2 regions of the Mycobacterium xenopi genome follow, and region 2 is predicted to be linked to the other one. Evidence: riboswitches for the same ligand, from Rfam matches in the RefSeq annotation. Region 2 holds a riboswitch; the other holds the start of a gene.
What was found. A riboswitch is a leader RNA that binds a small molecule or an ion and turns the genes downstream of it on or off. The one in region 2 is predicted to bind magnesium.
Positions count from the first base shown of each region.

Region 1: linked by a shared signal. The riboswitch ahead of MYXE_RS11180 (stealth family protein) and the one ahead of MYXE_RS12535 (NRAMP family divalent metal transporter) in region 2 are both predicted to bind magnesium.

Region 1 covers NZ_AP022314.1:2,399,184-2,403,423, forward strand. The annotation lists gene prcB (proteasome subunit beta) at 1-507, shown strand, start outside; gene prcA (proteasome subunit alpha) at 504-1,244, shown strand; gene MYXE_RS11175 (NADAR family protein) at 1,304-1,780, shown strand; M-box (ykoK) riboswitch at 1,893-2,066, shown strand; gene MYXE_RS11180 (stealth family protein) at 2,146-3,645, shown strand; gene MYXE_RS11185 (phosphodiesterase) at 3,690-4,240, opposite strand, start outside.
Region 2 covers NZ_AP022314.1:2,677,001-2,681,240, reverse strand. The annotation lists gene MYXE_RS12540 (cation-translocating P-type ATPase) at 1-739, shown strand, start outside; gene MYXE_RS12535 (NRAMP family divalent metal transporter) at 679-2,475, opposite strand; M-box (ykoK) riboswitch at 2,808-2,981, opposite strand; M-box (ykoK) riboswitch at 3,260-3,433, shown strand; gene MYXE_RS12530 (PE family protein) at 3,727-4,026, shown strand; gene MYXE_RS12525 (PPE family protein) at 4,042-4,240, shown strand, end outside.

The DNA of each region.
Region 1 (4,240 bases), 280 kb from region 2:
GGTGTGCCGCTCACGTTCGCCGGCAAGGTCAACCGGCTGGCGATCATGGTGCGCAACAACCTCGGGGCCGCTATGCAGGGGCTCGTCGCGCTGCCCTTGCTGGCCGGTCTCGACATCGACGACCCAGATCCGCAGAAAGCTGGCCGCATCGTGTCGTTCGACGCCGCCGGGGGCTGGAACTTCGAGGAAGAGGGCTACCAAGCGGTCGGCTCGGGGGCGATCTTCGCCAAGTCGTCGATCAAGAAGCTCTACTCCCAGGTGACCGATGCCGATTCGGCGCTGCGGGTGGCGGTGGAAGCCCTCTACGACGCCGCCGATGACGACTCGGCCACAGGGGGACCGGATCTGGTTCGCGGTATCTACCCGACCGCAGTCACCATCGGCGCCGAAGGCGCGGTCGAGGTGCCCGAGCAGCGCATTGCTGAGCTAGCCCGAGAGGTCATCGAAAGTCGTTCGCGTGCTGACACTTTCGGGCCAGATGCAGAGGCGCCACGGAGCGAGAAGTGAGCTTCCCCTATTTCATCTCACCCGAGCAGGCGATGCGCGAGCGCAGCGAGCTCGCCCGCAAGGGCATTGCGCGCGGCCGCAGCGTGGTGGCGCTGGCCTACGCCGGGGGTGTGCTGTTCGTCGCCGAGAACCCGTCACGATCCCTACAGAAGATCAGCGAGCTCTACGACCGGGTGGGCTTCGCGGCTGCCGGCAAGTTCAACGAGTTCGACAACCTGCGCCGCGGCGGCATCCAGTTCGCTGATACCCGCGGGTATGCCTACGACCGACGCGACGTCACCGGCCGGCAGCTGGCCAACGTCTACGCGCAGACCCTGGGCACCATCTTCACCGAGCAGGCCAAGCCCTACGAGGTCGAACTGTGTGTCGCCGAGGTGGCGCACTACGGCGAGACCAAACCCCCTGAGATGTACCGGATCACCTATGACGGGTCGATCAACGACGAGCCGCATTATGTGGTCATGGGTGGCACCACCGAGCCGATCGTCAACGCGCTGAAGGAGTCCTACACCGAAAACGCCGACCTGAGCACCGCGGTGCGCATCGCTGTCGAGGCGCTGCGGGCGGGAAGTGGCAATGGCGCCGCCGATCAGCCAGCCCTCGGCGTGTCCACCCTCGAGGTGGCGATTCTCGACCAGAACCGGCCGCGGCGGGCCTTTCGGCGGATCACCGGTGCCGCGCTGGAGGCGCTGCTGCCCAAAGCCGAGGGCTCGGCTGGTGGCAAGTCGTCGAAATAGGACGGCCACCACGTAGCTTGGCCGACAGGACCCGATGGCACGCCGCGGAGGTCGCACCAGTGAGCGAGCTGCATATCCCGGTGATCGACACCTTCGCGGGGGAGTATCTGTTCTTGTCGAATTTCGCGCCCGCACCCACACCGCATCGCGGTTGGCTTTACCCGACCAGCGAGCACGCCTTCGCGGCCGCGAAGACACGTGACCCGGCTGCGGTGGCCGCTATCCGCAACACCGACGATCCGGCCCGCGCCAAGCAGATCGGCCGTGCCGCGCCCCTAGTCGAGGGCTGGGAAGCCGGCGGCAAATTCGCGGCGATGGAAGAGGTGGTCACCGCGAAGTTCGACAACAATCCCGACCTGGCGCGCCGGCTGCTGGAGACCCATGGCGTTCTGCTGGTGGAAGGAAACACCTGGCATGACCAGGTCTGGGGATCGTGCCGGTGTGAGGAGCACTGCAACATTCCCGGCGGTAACGCCCTCGGTGTGATCTTGATGGCAGTGCGGCTGCGATTGGCGGCGCAGCGCACCCGGGTTTGAATGCCCCGTGGGCAAGCCAGGGGCTCGCCGGGCGCGGGACGTGAACGACATCAACGGCTTTGGCCGTGCCGGAGCCCGTGTTGCCGAGAGTTCAAATCGGTGCTACCTTGCGGGAGCACCTCGTTAGGCGAGGCTTCTGGACGAACATAGGCCACTGATCTGACGACGTCGAGAGACGCCCAAGATCAGGACAGATCTCCCCGGCTTAAGGGGTGGTCCCAAGTGGCTTTCCCGGCGCTGCGGGGATACGTCGGCCAGTGCCAAAGCTCAACGTGTGAGGGCGATGTCGCCGCTCGGCCGCGTCTGCGGTGTCCCTCTGTGTGCACGTAATTGACCGACATCGAGTACGGAAGGCAGGTGTTCCCATGACCAGCATGATCGACCTCCGCGTCGCCGCTTCGGGCGATGGGTTGCGCCTGACCCCGTACGAGGCGATGCGGCAGGACCTGTTGTTCATCCGCGGCGAGCTGGAGCGAGCGGGTATTCCGTTCTTGCTCATCCGCGGTGCCGACGGGCGCCCGGCACTCGTCGTTGACATTGCCCTGCGCGCCCGGGTCGCTGACGCGTTGATGGCGGCCTGCCTGGACGCGCCCCTGCGCGCGAAGATCCTCGACGGAACCGGGCGCCGCTCGGTGTATCTCGGCGACGGATTGCTCTCGGTGGACCCGGACCCGCGGCTGCTGCGCGTGTTCCGTCGGCGCGAATGCCCGCGCTCCGGCATGCGTTACGGCGCCTCCGCCGGGGTGGAGTTGCAGTTCTGGATGTTCGACGGGCAGCAGGCCATCTGCCCGGTCGAAAATTCGCTGACCCGCAAGACGTTGGCGCTCAACGAGGTTGTGTACACAGAAGTCGAATTGCATGGCCGCACCTGGCCGACGATCGCCGGGATGTTCACCCCGCACGCGGGCGACATCACGTTCGACATCGACATGGTTTTCTCCTGGGTGGACGGCAACGACCCAGAGTTCCGTGCACGCCGCGCAGCGGCGATGACGAATTATGTTGTCGGTGAAGGCGATGACGCCGACGCGCGGATCCGCCAGGTCGACGAGTTGAAGTATGCGCTGCGCTCGGTGCATGCTTTCGCGCCGTGGGTGCGCCGGATTTTCATCGCGACCGACTCGCCGGTGCCCGAGTGGCTCGCGCCGCACCCGAAGATCACCATTGTGCGCGCCGCAGAACACTTCACCGACCCTTCTGTGCTGCCGGTGTACAACAGCCACGCGGTGGAGACTCAACTGCATCACATTCCGGGTCTGGCCGAGCATTTCCTGTACTCCAACGACGACATGTTCTTCGGCCGAGCGGTTTCGCCGGCGACGTTCTTCTCCCCGGGTGGCGTCACCAAATTCATCGAAGCGCCCACCCGGATTGGACTCGGTAGCAACCACCCCGAGCGCAGCGGCTACGAGAACGCGGCACGGGTGAACCGCCAGCTGCTGTGGGAGAAGTTCGGCAAGATCATCACCCGCCACCTCGAGCACACCGCCGTCCCGTTGCGCAAGAGCGTCCTGTTTGAACTCGAGCGCGAGTTTGCGGCCGACTTCGCCCGCACCCAGGCAAGCCGCTTCCGGTCCAGCACTGACATCTCGGTGACCAATTCGCTGTACCACTACTACGCGTTGATGACCGGGCGCGCGGTGCAAAACGAGGCAGCGAAGGTACTCTACGTCGACACCACGTTGCGCTCGGGGCTGGCGAAACTGCCGAAGCTGTTGAAGAAGCGCAAGTTTGACTTCTTCTGTCTCAACGACGGCAGCTTCCCCGAGGTCAGCGCCCAAGAGCGGGCACAGGTCGTTGGCGAGTTCCTCGAAAGGTACTTCCCGGTGCCGGCGCCGTGGGAACGAGCGGCAGCCGACGAGTAAGACCTCCCAGCGGGCGGGCGCGCTGGACCCCGCCCGCTGGGAAATCACTCGTGACGCGCCAATTGCGGTGCGATGCGTGGTATTCGGGTGGCCGGCAAGATGCTCACTTGAGCGTCGGCGAGTTCACGCCGCACGGCGTCCGGAGAAACAAACCGTCCCACTGTTGCTCCGGCTACCAGGGGAATGACGGTGTGCACCACAGTATCTGGGTAACAGTGCACTAGGTTGAACGCCTGCGCACCGTCGCGGCCACGGGTTCCAGGCGTCAGCAGATCTTGGGTGTAACAGCTCGCCGAGGCCACCGACACCGGGATACCGGCGAAAGTGGCTGTGGTGGAATAGTGCAGGTGGCCGGCGAGGATGCTGCGCACATCGCTGCCGCGGAGAACGTCGGCCAGCGCGGCTTGATCGCGCAGCTCCACCATGACGGCCAGATCCTGCACGCACGGAACCGGGGGATGGTGCATCGCAAGCATGGTGCCGAAGGGAGCGGGTTCGGCCAGTTGGTCGGCCAGCCACTGCAACTGATCAGCCGCGACCTGTCCGTGGTGATGGCCTGGAACCGAAGTGTCCAACACGATCACGCGCAAGCCTG
Region 2 (4,240 bases):
CGAGGAAGGACGCCGGTTGTGGCGGCGGGTGCAAGCGGCAGTCTCGGTGCTGCTCGGCGGCAACGCCAGCCAGGTGATCTTCGCGATCATCGGCAGTGCGCTCACCGGCAACTCGCCGCTGAACGCCCGTCAGTTGCTGCTCATGAACGTCTTCACCGACGCTTTACCCGCCGCCGCTCTCGCCGTCAGCATACCCAGCGGGCCAGTGCGTCGCGCCGGCCGCGGCCCCGACGAACGGACATTGTGGCGTGCCGTCGGCATTCGCGGAGGGACCACCGCAACGGCTGCGGCGGCCGCGTGGGCGATGGCCGCGCTCACCGGCCGTCGGCAACGCGCTTCCACCGTCGCGCTGATCGCGTTGGTGGCCACGCAGCTTGGCCAGACGCTGGTGGAGTCGCACGCCCCGCTGGTGCTGCTCACCGCCACCGGCTCGCTCGCCGCATTCATCGCGATGGTCAGCCTTCCCGGGGTCAGCCAGCTGCTCGGCTGCACGCCCGTGGGTCCGCTCGGCTGGGCGCAAGGTTTGGGGCCGGCTGTCATCGCGACCGTCGCGATGGCTGCGGTGACTCGGCTGGCGGCTGGTCGGCGGGACTCGCAGCCACCGGCGATCGACTCGTGGCCTGACCACCAGTCACGTGATCACGGCCGGCGGACAGAGGATTTCGACTGCGCCGACCGTCAGGTTAGGCCAGCCTCGAGAACCTTCACGACGACCAGCACGCCGGCAAGCAGAAGGTAGCCGCGCAACGTGAACAGCCCGGCACGACGCACCGGCGACATCACCGGTCTGGGCAGAGTTGCCAAGCTCGGCGTCGTCCAGCTTGCGCGAATCTTGTCGCGCAACGCCTTACGTTCACGGCCGGTCAATTTCGACAGCTCGTCGAGCTCCTCCAACTCGTCGAGACTCAGCGCGCCCAACGGCACAGTGTCTTCCAACTCGCGGCGATCCGCATACCAACCGACCGCGAACACAATCGCCGCGCCGAATATGCCTATCACAGCACCAATGACCAAACCGCTTACCAGCGTGGGTGTGGACAGGTTGGGGAAGAACGTCACCGCCGTCAGCATCAGCGACAGCACTATCAATGACCAGACGATCATCCATGCGATAGCGTTCTGACGGAATGTGTTCACCCACGGGCCCATCACCGGGCGGTCATTGCATAGCAGCACCAGAAATACGGTGGCCGACGGCAGCAGGACCCCGGCGAGGGCTTGGACCCCCTGAGTGATGATGCCTAGGACGTGATCGGGGCTGAACGCGACCGCGGCGGACACCGCTAGCAACGCGGCATAGATTCCGTAAAACAGCGGCGCCTCGGTGACCTTCCAGTGCAACGAATGTGGCTTGCCCAGGGCATCGCCCAGCGCGTAAGTAGTTGATAACGCAACCACGTTGGCGCCGATCAGCGATGCATCTAGCAACACGATTGCAAACAGGACGCCAACGGTGTGCCCGACGTGGTCGGACAGATGAAACGCGACATCGCCGGCGTCGGTGAACTTACCTTCGGCTGGGGTGCCACCGAGTCCGAACGCGGCGGCTGTCATCAGCCCCACCGCACCGCCGATCACACCGACTATCCCGATGATCAGATCAGCTCTGCCGTAACGAATCCAGCGCGGTGTGATGCGCTTGTCGACGATGTTGGACTGCTGGAAAAACAACTGCCACGGCGCCACGGTGGTGCCGACAATTGCCATGATCAGCATCAGCACGATGGAGTCGGGCTCGCCGGGCAGGGAGGGAATCAGGCCGCGGGCACTGGTACCGAAGCTGGGATGCACCAACAACGCCATCGGGATGATCACAACGTTGGCCGCGATCAACACGAACATCAGCTGCTCCCAACGACGGAACGAACCACCAGCCACCACTCCGAAGAGCAGCACCGCGGCCGCCGGTATCGCGATCGTCTTGGGGCAACCTAGGTATCCGAGCGCCAACGACACTCCGATGAATTCGGTGACAATCGTTAACGCATTGAGAATGAGTAAGTCTCCGACACTGAAAGCGCCCCAGAACTTGCCGAAGCGCGCAAAAATCAATCGTGCGTGTCCAACTCGGGTAACCGCTCCCAGTCGCAGAACCATTTCCTGGTTCACGTAGAGCACAGGGATCATCAACACCAGCGTCCACAACAGGTTCATGCCGTAGTTCTGCCCGGCCTGGGCGTAGGTGGCGACGCCGCCGGCATCGTTGTCACCAACCATCACAATCAGTCCCGGGCCGATGATGACAAGCAGCGCCCGCAGTCGTTGCCAGCGGCTGCGGCCCATTCCCGTGGCGTCCCGGCGAATACGGCCAAAGGCGCCGACGATGTCACCAACGTGGGCTGCATCCACCACGGCGGGCCTGGCCGCGTCGGCGATTGCCCGCGGCGTTCCGTCAGATGCGGTCTGGACTATCGCGGCATCGGCGGCTGGCGGTCTGTCGACACGTCCGTGTACCTCAGTGGACAGGGAAGTCATCGGCTCCTCGCAATATGTTCGAGAACAGGGGCGTTGTGGAAGACAAGACAACTCAACGCATTTCGGTAAAACGATGGCCTGCTCGCAGTCGCAGCGGGCTATCCCGCACCGCAAAGCGGTCGGCATGGTCGAATTCAGCGTCAGCGAATGCCAGGCTCAGGCAATAGCGGAACTGCCGCGGCCGGATCTGGGTGAAACAGACGCCGAATACCGATACGGGCTATCGCTTGGATTCATTTGCGTCCTCACCTCCTTACGGCCGAGACACGCGCGGGTGTCACCCGATCGCAGCACCGCAGGGGAATCGAGCGCCCGGCGAACACACGCCGGACGTGGCACCCCTCTCGACAGGGCTTTGGCACTGCACGGCGTATCCGGCATTTTGTCCGGAAGCCACTTGGGCTCAACCCTTAAGCCGGGAGGAGCTGTCCTGACCCTGGGCGTCTTTCGACGTTCGGGGTCAGTGGCCTTTGTCCGTGCAGACGCCTCACCTAGCGAGGTGCTTGCGTGTTCATGGTGGTCTTCTCAACCAGTGCTCGTCAAGCGTTCGGCCGAAATTCGGTAGCGCGCCAGCCCGCCGAGGTGCGTGGAATGATGACGCGGCTCGGTCGCTGCAGCAGGGCTAAGCGCAGGGTCGATACGTCGGCGCCTGAGGCCGGGACCACGAGAAGCCGGACCTCGAAGTCTCGCCGCCTCCCAGCTCAGGGTGGCGGTCCGGTCAGATTGCAACATTCAACCGCGTCCGGGTTGACTGGCGCCGCATTAAGTGCCACGATTGCCGGTGCAAGCACCTCGCTAGGTGAGGCGTCTGCACGGACAAAGGCCACTGACCCCGAACGTCGAAAGACGCCCAGGGTCAGGACAGCTCCTCCCGGCTTAAGGGTTGAGCCCAAGTGGCTTCCGGACAAAATGCCGGATACGCCGTGCAGTGCCAAAGCTCTGACGAGAGGGGTGCCGCGCCCGGCACTTTCGCCGGGTCGGCCTCACCCCATTGTGCGACGTGACGGCACCCCCGTGTGCCCTGGCCGTGAGGAGGTGAGAGCGAAATGAGTCCTAGTGATAGTCCATATCCGAGTTCGGTGACCGTTTCGTTCGGATCCGACCCCGGCATTCTTCGTACCGCCTGAATCGGCTTGCGCCGCTTCACCTAACACGCACCGCTTCGCCCGCGAGCGTGCGTGATGTTGACGTGCTCTGACACGACTGCCCACCGTCTTTGGGTTCCGTTTTGCCTGCGTGAGGAGAATCCCCATGTCTTTTGTGACCACACAGCCGGAACTGCTGGCCACCGCCGCCGGCGACCTCCAAGGGATTGGCGCGACGATGGTTGCCCAGAACGCGGCCGCCGCGGTCCCCACCACCAGTGTGATTCCCGCCGCGGCAGACGAGGTATCAGCGCTGACTGCAACGCAATTCGCAGCGCATGCACAGATGTATCAGGCGGTCAGCGCTCAGGCCGCAGCAGTTCATGACTTCTTTGTGCGGGTTTTGGGGGCCAGCGCCGCTTCGTACGCGGAGACTGAGGCCGCCAACACCATCGCGACGGGGTGAAAGAGGTGTGTTGTGATGGCCTTGGCAATGGATTTCGGTCTGTTCCCGCCCGAAATCAACTCGGCAAGAATGTATTCCGGCCCCGGAGCCGGTCCGATGTTGGCCGCTGCCGCGGCCTGGAACGCGTTGGCAGCTGAACTGCGTTCAACCGCAGCTTCTTACGGCTCGGTGATCTCGGCGTTGACCAGCGGCGGGTGGCAGGGTCCTGCGTCGG